DNA from 3 places in the Chryseobacterium turcicum genome. Region 3 is predicted to be linked to each of the others. Evidence: riboswitches for the same ligand, from Rfam matches in the RefSeq annotation. Region 3 holds a riboswitch; each other region holds the start of a gene.
The links. A riboswitch is a leader RNA that binds a small molecule or an ion and turns the genes downstream of it on or off. The one in region 3 is predicted to bind thiamine pyrophosphate.

Region 1: it holds a riboswitch for thiamine pyrophosphate, as region 3 does, so the genes downstream of both, thiS (sulfur carrier protein ThiS) here and thiM (hydroxyethylthiazole kinase) in region 3, are expected to answer to the same signal.
Region 2: it holds a riboswitch for thiamine pyrophosphate, as region 3 does, so the genes downstream of both, pnuC (nicotinamide riboside transporter PnuC) here and thiM (hydroxyethylthiazole kinase) in region 3, are expected to answer to the same signal.

The regions. Positions count from the first base shown of each region.
Region 1 is NZ_JAJNAY010000001.1:450,685-456,296, reverse strand. It holds gene LO744_RS02245 (thiamine phosphate synthase) at 1-55, opposite strand, end outside; gene thiC (phosphomethylpyrimidine synthase ThiC) at 52-1,863, opposite strand; gene thiS (sulfur carrier protein ThiS) at 1,875-2,081, opposite strand; TPP riboswitch at 2,139-2,239, opposite strand; gene LO744_RS02230 (RluA family pseudouridine synthase) at 2,667-3,344, opposite strand; gene LO744_RS02225 (hypothetical protein) at 3,352-3,681, opposite strand; gene panB (3-methyl-2-oxobutanoate hydroxymethyltransferase) at 3,681-4,496, opposite strand; gene LO744_RS02215 (Crp/Fnr family transcriptional regulator) at 4,556-5,269, opposite strand; gene LO744_RS02210 (heavy metal translocating P-type ATPase) at 5,360-5,612, shown strand, end outside.
Region 2 is NZ_JAJNAY010000001.1:1,934,529-1,940,140, forward strand. It holds gene LO744_RS08745 (hypothetical protein) at 1-81, opposite strand, end outside; gene nudK (GDP-mannose pyrophosphatase NudK) at 359-940, opposite strand; gene LO744_RS08755 (TIGR01777 family oxidoreductase) at 1,030-1,944, opposite strand; gene LO744_RS08760 (DUF2116 family Zn-ribbon domain-containing protein) at 2,156-2,497, opposite strand; gene LO744_RS08765 (HPP family protein) at 2,500-3,096, opposite strand; gene LO744_RS08770 (hypothetical protein) at 3,114-3,347, shown strand; TPP riboswitch at 3,465-3,569, shown strand; gene pnuC (nicotinamide riboside transporter PnuC) at 3,597-4,193, shown strand; gene LO744_RS08780 (acyl-CoA dehydrogenase family protein) at 4,644-5,612, shown strand, end outside.
Region 3 is NZ_JAJNAY010000001.1:1,536,709-1,542,320, forward strand. It holds gene LO744_RS06975 (helix-turn-helix domain-containing protein) at 1-683, opposite strand, end outside; gene tenA (thiaminase II) at 908-1,558, opposite strand; gene thiD (bifunctional hydroxymethylpyrimidine kinase/phosphomethylpyrimidine kinase) at 1,545-2,378, opposite strand; gene thiE (thiamine phosphate synthase) at 2,375-3,013, opposite strand; gene thiM (hydroxyethylthiazole kinase) at 3,010-3,807, opposite strand; TPP riboswitch at 3,870-3,962, opposite strand; gene LO744_RS07000 (DUF7674 family protein) at 4,417-4,815, opposite strand; gene LO744_RS07005 (nucleoid-associated protein) at 5,321-5,612, shown strand, end outside.

The DNA.
Region 1 (5,612 bases), 1.1 Mb from region 3:
TGATAATCTCTGTTTCATTTTCAACTAATTCTTCAGGAGTAATTACAATAATCATATATAAATTTCTTTACCTTTTTCGATGAATTCCTGAGATTTGCCAAACATTCCTTTTTCTGCAGATTCACGGATTTCCTGTGTAATTTTCATTGAACAGAATTTTGGTCCACACATCGAACAGAAATGCGCAACTTTTGCTCCATCTGCAGGAAGCGTTTCATCATGATAAGATCTTGCGGTATCCGGATCCAATGAAAGATTAAACTGATCTTCCCATCGGAATTCAAATCTTGCCTTACTCAAAGCGTTGTCTCTGTATTGTGAGCCGGGATGGCCTTTCGCCAAATCTGCTGCATGAGCCGCTAATTTATAAGTAATCACTCCAACTTTTACATCATCTTTATTGGGAAGCCCTAAATGTTCTTTCGGAGTCACATAACACAACATCGCACAACCGAACCAGCCAATCATCGCCGCTCCAATTCCGGAAGTAATGTGGTCGTAACCTGGTGCAATATCGGTCGTTAAAGGACCTAAAGTATAAAACGGCGCTTCATCACACACTTCCAATTGCTTATCCATGTTTTCTTTAATCATATGCATCGGAACGTGACCAGGACCTTCTACCATTACCTGAACATTATGTTTCCAGGCAATTTTTGTCAATTCACCTAAAGTTTCCAATTCTGCAAACTGAGCTTCATCATTCGCATCAGCAATAGAACCCGGACGAAGACCGTCGCCTAAAGAAAAAGCAACGTCATATTTTTTCATAATTTCGCAGATTTCTTCAAAATGAGTGTACAAAAAGTTTTCTTTATGATGAAAAAGACACCATTTTGCCATAATAGAACCACCTCTCGAGACAATTCCCGTCACACGTTTTGCGGTTAGATGAATATACCTCAACAAAACTCCGGCGTGAATCGTGAAATATGAAACCCCTTGTTCTGCCTGTTCAATCAAAGTATCTTTAAAAATCTCCCAAGTTAAATCTTCGGCAACTCCTTTCACTTTTTCCAAAGCCTGATAAATGGGGACTGTACCAATCGGAACCGGGCTGTTTCTGATGATCCATTCACGGGTTTCATGAATGTTTTTTCCGGTTGACAAATCCATAATCGTGTCGGCTCCCCATCTGCAAGCCCAAACAGCTTTCTCAACTTCTTCTTCGATGCTCGATGAAACCGCACTATTTCCGATATTGGCATTGATTTTAACTAAAAAATTTCGTCCGATAATCATCGGTTCGCTTTCGGGGTGATTGATATTATTGGGAATAATTGCTCTTCCCGCCGCAATTTCGTCTCTTACAAATTCGGGAGTGATTTTAGTTTTAGGCGTTTTAGCTCCGAAACTATTTCCCTGATGTTGAAAAGCCATGTCTTTTGAAACAGTATCTAATTGCTCGATTCTTTGGTTTTCTCTAATGGCAATATATTCCATTTCGGCGGTGATAATCCCCTGTTTGGCATAATACAATTGCGTAACCTCTTTCCCTTCTTTAGAAACTTTCGGTTGGTGATTATACGAAAAACGCAGTTCATTTAATTTTGAATTGGCAAGACGAGCTTTTCCGTATTCTGAAGTAATTCCATCTAAAACATCTACATCATTTCTATCCAAAATCCACTGTTCTCTGATTCTTGGAAGTCCTTTTTCAATATCGATTTCAGAATTTTCGTCGGTGTAAAGTCCTGATGTATCGTAGACTGTAACTGGTGGATTGTGTTCTAAAGTTCCGTTCGTAAGTTTTGTCGGACTTAAATGTATTTCGCGCATCGCTACATTAATTGGGTGAATTTTCCCTTCAACATAGACTTTTTTTGAGTTCGGAAACGGCGAACGTGTGATTTTATGAGCCATAAAAATATTTTTTAACCGCCTTGTGTAGCAGTGATAATTAAAATTGAATCTTTGTTGTTGAGAATAGTTTCCGCCCAGAATGACTGCGGAATTATGCGATTGTTGAGCGCTACGGCAATACCTTTTTTCTTTTCAGGTAATTCCATAGCGATAAGTGCTTCCAGCGTTTTGGGAAGTACATCAAAATTTCTTAGTGTGTGATTGATTGTGAGCTCCATTCCTAAATTTTTAAATACACTTTAGGAATGCCCATCATTGTACAATAGAATGTACAGCAAAGTCATCTCACTTTTTCCTACGCTAGTATGATCTAGAAATCAGGTTCAAAGGGTAAAGTCTCAGCCTGTTTTGTCAACAGACACCCCTAAAGTTCGGAGCGAAGGTAATTATTTTTTTGAAATGTGCAAAATTTTTTGAAAAAGATGGAAGTTGGATGATGGAGGCTGGAAGTTTTAAATATTTGAAAATATTGTTTTTTTTATCTCGTTGATTTTAGAGATTACGCAGATGTCTTTTTATTTTATATTGGAAAGATTCGAGTTGAAATCCTTATAAAATGACAAATTTTGTACTTGATTTTCAGATATTTAAACAAATCACTTCCAATCTAGCCCCGATTGCAACGGCATCCTTTTGGGTTGCGGCGGAGCGAAGCGGAGGCGTAACCCAAAAGATAGAGTGAAAAGCGGGAAAAAGCTCTTAAAAAGTGGAAAAGTAAAACTGAACTTTACATTTGTAAGAAAATAAAAATGGAAATCAGATTGTCTCTAATTTCCATTTTATAACTTATTTTTATTTAATATTTATTCTTCGCAAGCTCTCCAAATCGCATCATTCTGCGGAACCGGAGCTACAATCGTTACCGGTTCTTTTGTAACCGGATGAATAAACTGAAGTTTTCTTGCATGAAGATTGATACCTCCATCAGGATTTGAACGGGGTGCACCGTATTTTAAGTCACCTTTAATCGGAATTCCAGTTTTTGATAACTGTGCTCTGATTTGATGATGTCTTCCGGTTTCCAAATCAATTTCCAAAAGAAGATAATTATCTAAAGTTTTGATAACATTGTAGGTAAGAATTGCCTCTTTTGCACCTTCAGTCACTTTTGTAAAGACAATCGCTTTATTATTTTTTTCGTTCTTCTGCAAATAATGAACTAATTTTTGAGTTTGAGGAATCATTTCTTTCGCTACAACTGCCCAATACGTCTTCTCAATTTCTCGGTTTTTAACCATCTGAGTCAATCTCGAAAGTGCTTTTGAGGTTTTAGCATAAATTACTAAACCAGAAGTTGGTCGGTCGATACGATGTACCAAGCCTAAAAACACATTTCCGGGTTTATTATCTCTTTTTTTTATAAAGTTTTTAATTAAATCCAGCAAAGGTTCATCACCTGTTTTGTCGCCCTGCACAAGCTGACCGACTTTTTTGTTGATGACTAAGAGATGGTTGTCTTCAAAAACAATCTGTTCTTCCATATTCAAATTAACGGTTCTGTGACCTGCTTATAAAAGAAATCACCACTCCTCCTAAAAGGCCGATTGTTTTTATTACGTTAAGGCTTGAATCAATGGGTAAAAATGCTCCGATAACACACAAACCAGCTGCTGCATACATAGGATAAACAAATTTAGGATTGGTCAATGTCAACATTCTTCCCTGAACAACAAAGCTTATTCCTATTAAAATATAAAATAACCTTGCCGATAGAAAATAATTAATATTATCTGGGAAAAGTTTAAACCATCCTACTGCTAAACAAATAATTGCTAAAATAGAGATGACACCTTGTACTGCTTGTAAATTATTTTTCATTAATAGCTTTCATTTTGGTTAGGAAAATCAGAACCTTTCACGTCTTTCACGTATTGAGAAACGGCTCCTGTAATTTCTGTGTATAAATCGAGGTATCTTCTTAAGAATTTTGGAGAGAAACCTTTATTCATTCCCACCATATCATGATATACCAAAACCTGCCCGTCACAATGAGGCCCTGCTCCGATTCCGATTGTTGGAATTGAGATACTTTCAGTTACTCTTTTAGCTAAATCTGCTGGAATTTTTTCAAGAACAACTCCAAAACAGCCTAATTCTTCAAGCAATTTTGCATCGTTGATTAGTTTTTCAGCTTCAGCTTCTTCTTTAGCTCTTACTTTATAGGTTCCAAACTGATAAATAGACTGCGGCGTTAATCCCAAATGTCCCATAATAGGAATTCCGGCATTGATGATTTTTTTAATCGATTTTGAAATCTCTTTTCCCCCTTCAATTTTAATTGCGTGAGCACCACCTTCTTTCATCATTCTAACAGCAGATTCTAAGGCGATATCAGGGTTACTTTGATACGTTCCGAAAGGAAGATCTGCAATTACCAATGCTCTCTCTACTCCTCTTACCACACTTTGAGTATGATAAATCATTTGATCTAACGTAATGGGAAGTGTTGTTTCAAAACCCGCCATTACATTCGCCGCAGAATCACCGATAAGAATGGTATCTACACCACCGGCGTCAACCATTTTTGCGGTTGTAAAATCGTAAGCGGTAAGCATTGTTATTTTCTCCTTATCGAATTTCATTTTTCGTAAGGTTTCAGTAGTAACTCTTTTAATTTCGGAATGAACAGACATAATATATATGATTGTTTAAAGTTAAAAAGTCGGCTTTCGCCGACTTAGATATTTTGATTTTATAAAACTACGTGTCCTAGTTTCATTAATTTATCGTGGTTGAGAATTTTAATGTTTCTACCGTCTACTTCAATGAGACTGTCACCTTTAAATTCTGAAATCAATCGAATAGCACTTTCGGTAGCCGTTCCGATGATGTTTGCAATCTCTTCTCTCGTTAAAGAAATTTTGATAAAACCCTCAGGATCAGTTCCTAATTTTTGTTCTAAAAGAATAAGAATTTCCGCAAGTCTTTCTCTTACAGTTTTTTGAGCAAGAAATGTAATGGTATTAGAAGACTCTCCCAATTCGTAAGCTATTTTTTGTAGCATTACAAAAGATAATTGCGAATCTACTTCTAGCAAATACATAAAAATTTCTGCAGGTAAAAAAGTAGCTTCAATATCAGTCATCGCCTCAGCTTTAGCCTGAAAATTTTCTCCGCAAAGCAAAGATCTGTACCCAATGATATCTCCTTCTTTAATAAATCTTAAAATTTGATCTTTACCAAAAGCTCCTGATTTTGAAAGCTTCGCTGCTCCTTTTTCCAAAAAATACACTCCTCTTGGTGTTTCTCCATCCTCAAAAATAATATCGTTCTTCTGAAAACTCAAGCTTTTTTTAGCTTTAAAATATTTTTCAAAATCTGCGCTGTTTAGCCTTTCCTTAAACGATTTATCATTAAAAACTCTTGCAAATCTATCCTCAATAGCAATTTGTTGTTCCTGCGACATTTTTTATGACATTTGTCACAAAAATAGAACATTTTAAATCGATAAACAAAAAAAAAATGTTATAATTTTGTAAGTCAATAATTTATGAAGGTGAGCGAGAACTGTTTTCATTGCGGACAAGGGATAGAAAAGGAAAGAATTTCTTTTGACGAAAAAATTTTCTGCTGTACGGGCTGCAAATCTGTTTATGAAATTCTGAATACTAATAATCTTAGTAATTTTTACGAATTAAATAAAAAAGCGGGCATCAGACCTGAAGAAAACTCTTCACAATTTGATTATCTCGACACCAAAGAAATCTTTGACAGAGTCACCGATTTTTCTGAAGGCAACACAAGCCTTG
Region 2 (5,612 bases), 400 kb from region 3:
TGCGTTAAGCTTCTCATTTTTCTGAGCAAGAAAGTTGGAAGAGAGCAATATTGAAAGACCAATGGTGAATATAAATTTCATAATAAGTAGGTTTTAGTTGGTGGTTGATAATTTGAGATTCAATGTTTTAGACATGATGTTTTTTTTAACCGCAAAAGTGACAAAAGATTTTATAATGGATAAGTCATCCAAAAGCTAACAAAACAAGTGATTAAGTAAAAAAAAGCATTTTGTAAACTTTTGAACTTCTCTTTTTTCAATCATTTCTTTTGATTCTTTTGAGGTTAAAAAGTGATTTTAAGTTTTTGTAATATGTTAAAATTCAATGTCTTAAATTCTAATAAAATATAATTTAACTTTACAGAATATTCTTCAGACGAAGATGTTGCAAAAGCATAATGGTTTTGGCATCTTTTATTTCGCCATTATCAATCATAGAAAGAGTTTTATTAAATTCAAGTTCTAAAACTTCTATATTTTCTCCTTCTTCTTCTAATCCGCCACCATCATTTATTTTCATATCATCAGAGTATTCAGCGATAAAAAAATGCAAAATTTCGGTGACTGAACCGGGAGACATATATGCTTCAAAAATCTTTTCAACTTTAGATATTTTATAGCCCGTTTCTTCTACAGTTTCTCTTTTAATGCAATCTTCGGGATTATCGTTGTCTAATAAACCGGCACAAGCTTCAATCAGCATTCCCGTAGAATTTCCATTGATGTAAGTGGGAAGGCGAAATTGTCTCGTTAAAATCACATTTTTGGAGGTTGTATTATATAGCAAAATAACAGCTCCGTTTCCTCTGTCATACGCTTCTCTGCTTTGGGTTTCGGTCTCTCCGTTTTCTTTTTTAATATTGAAAGTCACTTTCTTTAAAGTGTACCAGTTCTCAGATAAAATCTCTGTTTTTTCAATATTTACCTTTGTCTCTCGCATTCTATATTTTTATTATATTCTCGCTAATTATGCAGATTTAGAAGATTAAAAAATCAGCTTAATCCGTAAAATCAGCGAGATAAACTGTTTTAAATTTCATTATTTTTCAGCAAATCCTCCAAAGTCATTTTCAAATCAGGAAATTGAAACTCAAAACCTGCTTTCTCTATTTTCTCTGATGAAGCTCTAGAACCTTCCAGCAAAGCGTCTGCCAATTCTCCAAATATCAATTTTAAAATAAATGATGGGACATTCGGCATCAACAAAGACTTCTTTAAAACCTTCGCAATTAACTTCGTTAAATTTTCATTGGTTGTATGTTGTGGAGACGAAGCATTATAAGCACCATCAATTTCATGATTTTTTAAAACGAACTCATAAATCCCACAAATATCATCCACATGAATCCATGGCATATATTGTTTTCCGCTTCCGATGGGTGAGCCAATCCCGAATTGTATTGGGGGCATCATTTTTGCCAATGCGCCGTCATTTTTATCAAGAACAACGGCAGTTCTTATTTTTACCACTCTTTCTGCGATATTTTGTTCTTTAAATTCATCAGCCGCTTTCTCCCAAACCACGACAACTTCACTCAGAAAATCATTTCCGGAAGCATCATTTTCAGTGAAAATTTTATCGGTTGTTTTGGTTCCGTAAAAATTAATTCCGGAAGCTGAAATAAAAGATTTGAGCTTTATGTTTTTCTTTTTTAAAGTATTTAAAATCAATTTTGCCGAATTTACCCTACTTGAAATCAGTTCTTTTTTTCGGTCTTGTGTCCAACGTTTTTCAGAAATATTGGCTCCTGCAAGATGAATAATATGGCTTACGTTTTCGAATGCTTGCTCATCTATCGTATTATTTTCAAGATTCCATTCAAACTCATTTTCGGCTTTCTTTTTTCTGGTTAAGAAGCGTACTGTATAGTCTTTTTCAATTTTTTTTGAAAGCTCCCTTGCAATTGCTCCGCTTGCACCGGTAATTAATACAATTTCTTTCATCTATTTTTTAGATTATTTTTTTTAATACCTGCTATTTTTTAACCGCAAAAGCAACAAAAGATTTTATGACGGAATAAGTTATTCAAAAGCTAACAAAAAATAACGTAAACTTTTATATTTTGGAAACTTTTGAATTTCTATTTTTCAATCATTTCTTTTGATTCTTTTGCGGTTAAAATTATATTTTTAATTTTTTTATCACGTATCAAAACTAATTTTTTACGATTAAAACGTAATCTTCTTCCAGTATTTTATAACCTTGGTCGTACACAAACATGTATTCCGAACCGTTTTTATATACTTTTATGTTGGTGAAATAATTAAAATCAAAACCTAAGCCATCCAATTTTGACTTTGTAATTTTGGTTTTTCCTTCGATATTGATTTCACTCAGAATGCGATAATTTTTACGGAGTTTATTATTTACATTCCGCATCAGATTGCTCGAATCTTTATTCTGATTATTGTTGTAAGCATTTCTGCAAGAGTCGTTACAGAATTTTTTGTCGGACCTTCCGATAATTTTTTCTCCGCATTCAATACATTCCATGATAATTAATTTTTCAAATGATGTTTGTGTTTTTTCTTTAGCAATTTTATAAATCTGCTGTGAGTAGGGTAGCTTCTGTTTTTAGTCATATTGTTAAAAACCAAAGCGACTAAAAGTAAGATAAGACAACCCGACAGAACAGGTGAAAGTACGTACCAATATCCTAATTCAGGAATTTTTCCTGTGGAACTGACTGCAATTAAAGCTGTTGCGCCTCCCGGTGGATGAAGAGTTTTTGTGTATTGCATGGCAACAATAGAAAAAGCAACGGCAAGAGGTGCAGAGATCCAGATAATATCGGGAACAATTTTAAAAACAGTAACTCCGATTAATGCAGAAATAACATGACCTCCAACAAAATTTCTCGGCTGAGCGAGCGGACTTTGAATGGCTCCATAAATCAAAACACAAGAGGCTCCGAATGAACCGATTAAGAAAATATTTTCCTGTTTAAATAAATATTGGGACTGCAGGAAAGCAATCACTCCAATTCCAACAAATGCTCCTAAAAAAGACCAAAAATGTTCTTTATAATCAATAAGAGTTTCTTTATAAATAACATATTTTGAAACTCTGAGCGTTCTTTTGAAAGTTTTTTTCACGATAAATTTATTTGAAGGTGAAAGATACAACATATCCGTTTGTAAGCGGTTGTGATTTAACTGCAAAAGAAACTATAGAATTATTTGGCTTTAAAGAATGCGTGAATTTTAAACGCAATGTTCGCAAGATTAATTTATATAAAATGAAAACATTTTCCGTTCGCAAGGACACTTCGTTCAGCAAAGGTAAATTGCGTTTTTCGCTGAGTGGAACGCCTTTGCGGACGGAAAAATATCCTCAAACAATTTAAAAAAAATCTTTGCGCTCATTGCGTTAAATAAATAATTATGTTTAAATCAATATATAAAATCTCTTTTACAGTTTGAAAACAAAAGATTTTTATTTTCCAAAAAAAAGTCTCACATTTGCGGCATTAATGGGGTGCTGCATATTGCGGCTGAGATGATACCCGGGAAGTTTTTCCACACCTGATTCGGATAATGCCGACGTAGGGATTTTTATAATTTATCATCTCATCATTTAATTTATATAAGTTAATTTGATGCAGGACTTTTTACAACATACCACCTGGCAAGAATGGTTGGGTGTCTTCTTCTCAGTATTTCAGGTTTTATTAGCCCGAAAAAACAATTCAAACAATTATCTTTTTGGGATTGCCGGAATTTCACTTTCGCTTTATGTAATGTTTTATGCAAAGCTTTATGCAGAATTTACTTTAAATCTTTACTATTTGGTAATGAGTATCTACGGATTACTTTATTGGAAGTTTGGAAAAAGAAAATCTGAAACCGTTATTTCCGAAACGACGAATCAGGAAAAATTAATCACTGCAGGAATTGTGGTTGGAACTTTCAGTCTTTTCTGGGTTTTTCTTACCCATTTTACCGATTCTGATGTTCCGATTTTGGATTCCTTAGTGAGTGCTTTTGCTTGGGCAGGAATGTGGTTGATGGCTCGAAGAAAAATTGAAAACTGGATTTTACTGAATATGAGCAACATTATTGCAATTCCGTTGTTGATTCATAAAGGTCTTTATTTGTACGCAGCTTTGACGGTTTTCTTATTTATCGTTGCTATTTCAGGGTATTTGGAATGGCGGAAAAATATTAAATCTAAATTGGTTTCTGTAACTTAATCAGGTTGATGTTTAATTTTTTAACGCAAAGTTTTAATTTTATTAGCGTGGTTTTTTAAGGAGCAAAGATGGTGACAAGTCGCTTGATGAAGCTTGAAAACGGGGAGCTTAAAATTAATTTTATGAATGTCCGTAATTAATAACAACTTAATTTTTAAAAGTTTGTTTATCATTTCGCAGAATCTAAACTGATTTGTTTTCAGTGTGTTGAGATTCCTCTGGAATGACAAAACGACTGCTGATTTTAGCGTTATGCTTAAAGGCTGACATTCACTTAATTTAAATTCTGTATGATTGGCTTCTGATTTTTTTCAATCAGTTTTTTTAATTCTCGCAGATTGTACAGATTTAGCAGATTAAAAACAGCAGAAATTAATCTGCTAAATCAGCAAAATCTGCGAGATGAATTATTTTCATTTAAATTTAAACAAACTCTAAGAGTTTTAAAATATGTTTACACCTCAAGAATTAAGAGAAAAAATGCATGGAGCCTCTGAAGTTCCACATGAGATTATTAATCAAATTCATCAGAAAAGATTGCTTCAGATTTGGGTTCCTAAACTATATGGCGGATTGGGGTTGCGTTTAAATCAAGGGTTGAAAATTCTTTTTGATTGGTCAAAAATAGATGGGAGTTTAGGCTGGATGTTCACTTTATGTGCGGGAGCCAATTTTTTCTCCAGAAACTTAAAACCTAAACTCGCAAAAGAGCTTTTTGCGGATGCTAAAACCTGTTTCGGAGGAAGCGGAATGATTGGTGGAACTGCAGAAAAACAAACCGACGGAACTTTTTTGATTAACGGACTTTGGCATTTTGCAACTGGTGCCCCGCATTTAAGTCATTTTACGCTGAATGCAAAACTGACGGAAAACGGAAATTCTTTATTGGATGAATCGGGTTCTGAATTGATTAGGTCATTTGTTATTTCTAAAAATCAAGCTGAAATAATTCCGAACTGGAAATCGATGGGAATGAGAGCAACCGGAACGTATTCTTTCAAGGTTGAAAATGTGAAGGTTTCTAAAGACTACAGTTTTATTTATGATGAGTTTTTTACGGATGATGTTTTAGATAAAATTCCATTTAGAATTTTTGCAGATTTAACGCTGTTGGTTAATTATCTTGGGATGGCTTCTCATTTTGCCGAAGAAGCGATTGTCATTCGTCCCCATCTTGATTTGAATTTATTTAATAGTAGAATAGCGAAAGCGATGGAAAAAGTAATTGAGTTTGCTGATGAAATCGAATTTTTATTAACTCATTCTCAACTTATTATTTCTGAAAAACAATTTGAAATTCATGAGTATTCTTCAGATGTAGTTGAAAGTTTATCGCATCAGATTCTGGAGATGTATTTTCATTTGGGACTTAAAGCAACTCATACAGATTCTGCGATTTACCAAGTTTTTTGTGATTAT
Region 3 (5,612 bases):
TACAGATACCAACACGTGATAAATGGTTGAAGCATAAGAATTCCTATTTTAATCCAATCAGAAATGTATGGATAATCAGAAAATTTTAAAATATTCTTTAAAATAACAATCAGATAAAGAGTCGCCAAAACGCTGATAAACTGAAAAAGCCACTGGTAAGAATTCAGACTTCCGCCCGAATTATTCTCCAAATAAAGCTTTTTCGACTTTCTCAATACCAGAAAAGCTGCGGTAAAATAAAAGACAATCTGAAGATGCAACAACCAATGATTGATTTGCAGCTCTATCATATTTTGGCGGTTGATGATAAAATCAAGCTTAGAATCTACGTCTACCAGATAAAAACGAGGCAATAAAACAAGATTTGCAACTAGATACGGAAGCAGATGAATAAAATATTTCGGTTTCCACTTAAAATCTGAATAGCAAACCGACAAAACATAAAGGTAAAAAGTAGGAATTTGTAAAAAACACAACATGGCTCTAAACATTCCGAGGTTTGAAGGGCCGTTTGTAATTTGGCTAATCAATGGTTCACTCGTATCGATGGCTGTTATGATAAGAAAAAAAGCGAAAAGATAGTTGCTGGTCTTGTGTTTTGTTTTGACCGTCAACATAAAAAATGCCAAAAAAAATGAAATGAACAGCGAGATTCCCGTTACAATATTTAATAAATTATCCATTCACCTAGTTTTCTTTTGAATTATAGTTTTTGCGCTGTAAATATAATTGAATTGCTAATAGATATCAAATTCATATTTCAAATCTTCAATAGAAATGATTATTTCATAATAAAACCCAGCTTCAGGTAATGAGAGCTGGGCTTAAATGTTTTTGAGGTTGTTTTTTTGAAATAATTAAAGGGTTATTAATAAAGTGAAACCATAGATTAATTCACTTTATTCAATTAAATCCAGCTTTTTTTATCATAAGCTGCTTCCCAAAAGTAATATTCCATTCGTGAAGAAGTGATAAATGCTTCAGTCATTTTTTCTTTGATAGCGGGTGTTGTAGAAGCTGCTGCTTCATCACACGCATTTATAGCTTGTTCAACAGCGATTCCAAATTCTTCGCCTCCGTAAGTATCTATCCATTTTTGATAAGGATTATTTTCAGATTGTAGATTGTTGTAAATATGGTCTCCCACTTTTTTATAAATCCAGAAGCAAGGTAATACGGCAGCCATCGCAATCTCTACCGAATCTAATGCAGCTGTACTTTTAAGAAAATGTACATAATGATGACAGGCTGGCTGCATATCGCCTCTTTCGTTTAAACCAAAATCTTTAAAATAAGATTCATGAAGCGCATTTTCTACAATGATGGCAGTTTCTGCATATTTTAGATATCTCAACGTATTGTTAATATCGTGAGCTCTTGCTGCAATTAATGCCAACGCTCTTCCAAAATGCTCTAGATACAGAGAATCCTGAGCCATATAAAACTGAAATTTTTCTTTGGGCAAACTTCCATCTGCCAATTCAGAGACAAAAGGCATGGTAAGAATGGCTTGATAGCGCTCTTCAGTTTGTTTCCAGGTTAATTCAGACCAATTCATTTTTAATTATTTTATGGGGATTAAAAAAGTGATTAAGTGGACCATTTCCTTTTCCGATGAGAACATCTTTTCCGTTTTTAATAGCCTCAAAGACATATTCTTGTGCTAATTCAACCGATTGATGTAGCTCTTCACCTCTTGCAATGTATGCTGCAATAGCCGAGGAAAGGGTACATCCGGAACCATGGGTATTGTTGGTGCTAAATTTTTCTGTTTCAAAAGAAGATTGTTTACTATTTTCCTCAATAAATAATGAAGTGATGATAGGAAGTTCCTGATGTCCGCCTTTAAGAAGAATATTTTTGCAACCTGATTTTAAAATCTTTTCTCCAGCAATCTGCATGTCTTCTAAAGTTTTTACTTCCATTTTTGCCAATATTGATGCTTCATCCATGTTTGGGGTAATAATATCCGCGATGGGAAATAATTTTTCAACGATTGTTTGAATGGTTTCCTCTTCAATCAGTCGGTGTCCGCTTGTCGCAACCATAACCGGGTCGAACACAATTGGAGTTTTGGGATATTTAGCTAAAGTATTTACAATGGTTTCAACCAATTGAGGAGTATGTACCATTCCTATTTTAATGGCATCAGGAAAAATATCATCCAATACCGCTTCGATTTGAGCGGCAACAGCTCCCATAGAAATGGGATATATTTTTTGTACTCCCATCGTATTTTGAACCGGAAGCGCAGTAAGTACTGAGGTTGCATAACATCCCAACGCTGAGAATGTCTTGATGTCGGCTTGTATTCCTGCGCCGCCGCTGCCATCAAAACCTGCAATCGTAAGGACAGTGGGGTAAGTATATTTTTTCATTTTACTATTTCATTTTTAATTTCGTAAGCTGCTTTTTCGGGATTTTCTGCACTACAGATTGCTGATACAATTGCTAATGCATCTGCTCCGGCTTTTATAATTGCGGCTGCGTTTGAGAAATTGATATTTCCGATAGCGACAAGAGGTTTATCGGTAAGAGACCTTATTTTAGATAAACCTTCCAATCCCCATTCTGTTACTGTATCTTTTTTGGTGTCTGTACTAAATATCGGACTGATTCCCAGATAATCTGATATTTCTGTATTTACACTTTCGAGTTGGCTCAAATATTCGATGGAATATCCAATCATTTTATCTTTAAAAAATAATTCATTTCTGAGAATTGAGGGTGCTTTATCATTATTTCCCACATGAATTCCAAATGAACCTATTTTTTCGGCAATCTCAAAATGGTCATTAATAATAAGCGGAATATTATATTTATCAGTAATCTCTTTTAAAGCTATTGCTTTTCTAAGAAAATCTTCTGTTGAGGTATTTTTTTCACGCAGCTGAATAATATCTACACCACCCAAAATCGATTGTTCTGCAACTTTAAGAAAATCTTTTCCCAAGCAATCTTTTTCAGAAATCACTAAATACAGCTGATAAGGAAATGATGTTTTCTTAATCATTGTTTTATCAGTTTTAAATAGGTAGAAAACTCTTCTTCGGTAATATTGTAGAGTTTATCAATGATATTAAGTTGTAAACTTCCTGGGCCTGTACTTTGTTTCGCGGCTATTTCTCCTGCTACGCCCAATAAACTCATTGCAGAAACGACAGCTTCGGTTTTGTTTTCTATAACTCCGATAAAAGCACCAATCAGCGCAGTTGCTGTACAACCCAATCCGGTAACTTTAGTCATCATAGGATGCCCGTTTTTTAAGTGTATTTCTTGATTTTCACTGATGATAATATCGGTTTCACCAGAAATACAGACTATTGATTTGTGATTTTGTACCAATATTTTGGCTGCTTCTACAGCTTCATTGCTTTGGGCTGTACTGTCTACTCCTTTTGTAATTGTTTTAGTGGTTTTTGAAAGAGCGATAATTTCAGAGGCATTTCCTCTAATTACGGTAGGGTTTAAAGAGATTATCTTACTTAATACAGAATCACGATAAGATGTTGCTCCAGCTCCTACAGGGTCTAATATCCAAGGTTTATTGAGTTCGTTTGCTTTTTTTATTGCGATAAGCATGGTCTCTTCCCAATATTCATCAAGTGTACCAATATTGATGACTAATGCGTGTGAAATATTTACCATTTCTTCTACTTCAGATTTTGCATGAGCCATTATTGGTGATGCGCCGATTGCCAGAACTGCATTAGCCGTGTTGTTCATTACAACATAATTGGTGATACTGTGAACGAGAGGAGAAGTGTTTCGTACTCGAAGTATGTTGTGCCAAAGATTGTTTTCCATTCTAAAATTTTTATCAATAAAAGCTTTAGGATAAAATCCGGTACAACAGTCATAATTTTAGAATATGACATATTGCTTTTCCCTACGTCGGTGTAAGCCGTATCAGGTTCAAAGGGACTCTCTCAATTCTTTTCAGAATACCCCTAAAGCGTAACACAAAAGTATTGAAAAATATTGATTTGTAAATTAAAGGATACTGATGTCTTCAAAAAATGAAGCTTTCATAAAAATAAACCACTCTAAAACAGTTGTTTCAAAGTGGTTTTATAATAATAAAGCTGTTTAAACTAATTTTTGTTTAACCGCAAAAAGGGCAAAAGAAAGTCGAAATGTATAGTATTAGATATTCAAAGCTCTCAAAGAATTAAAAATCAAAGATTTTTTTGAACTTATGTGTTCTTTTTTCATTTTAAAAATAAGCTTTAATAGAAATATCTAAATCTTTTGTGCCTTTTGTGGTTAAATAAAAAGTTTAATACAATAAGCCTAAAAATTAAAATCTTTGCGTGAAAAAGATTTTATTCAATAAATAATAGTCTTTTTCATATAAAAAGAAAATCCCGAAGCGCAATTGCTCCGGGATTTTTTCGTAATGTATATAATATTGATTTAGTGTCTTTTGAATAAGATTTCGTCCATTTTTGCTTGTTTCACATAGATTTTTTGAAAACTTACCGGCATATATTGATATAAAATATCCCATTGATGAGTGTCGGTTTGCTTTTTAAAACTCTTGAAAGACCTTACAAAAAGATTTTCGATAATCTGTTTTACGTTTTGCGTTCCATTCCTGTAAATCCAGCCCATCATTTTGATGTTGTGATTCACAATGTTGATTTTCGATTCCTGTAACAGGTTTTTCAGGTGATCTACTGTTGTCTGAATAATTCCTGCAAAGTTATCTTGTGCTGAAAGTTGCACGATTTCCTTTTGTAACGAAGGATAGAATACTTTTAAATGTTCAATTGCCCCATTTTCATTAATTACTTTCTTGTCAATATTCTTCATTTTAAATATTTTTTCAAAACATTCTTGTATTAGCCAAAACTGTACCAAGTTCTTGATTGTAATATTAAAAAACTGTTTCTTATGTGAATTTTGTTTTAATTTCTTACCCTTTGAGAAATCTTTTATTAATGGCAACTTTCGCACATATTATAAATCTTTGTTTAGTGATTAAAATTATAATTCGTTGATTATTAATGCTAATAGTAATACTCAGTTTTTACGATTATGTAATAAACCATTTAAATAATGTAATGAAAGATTCTGCCAAAATTTGAATAAGAGTGCTTTTTATCTGCCATAACTGAAAGATGTCATACTTTTCTTAACTGAATTAAATCATAAATTCAACGAAGTCAAATGTATTTTCAAACCTTTAGCATTAAAATTTAGCATAATGTGACAAGTAGGATATTCAAATTTTTAATTTTCAGATTCAAAGAAAAGAGATATTTATTCCGTTTTAACTTTCAGATTAAATATATTTGCAATCCATAAAAAATCATCGATGTTTACAAAAATTGTAGTCCACAGAGTAGGAAATAAAATCAACGGAGAATCACTTATACTTTCACAGGAAGAGCTTCAGTTGGATGAAGGTACAGTAGAGATGCTAGAAAATTACTTTTTAGGCTCTTTTAAAACTGAAGAAACCTATCAATTCTACAGCGATTCTTATTTGGTAAACAATCCGGTTTTCAGTTCGGTGTCTGAGATTTTTGATGATAAAGCCAAGTTCCTTTGGGAAGCAGAAAATATTGCTAAACATCTTTTCGAAGCTGCAGAAAATCCACGCGTTC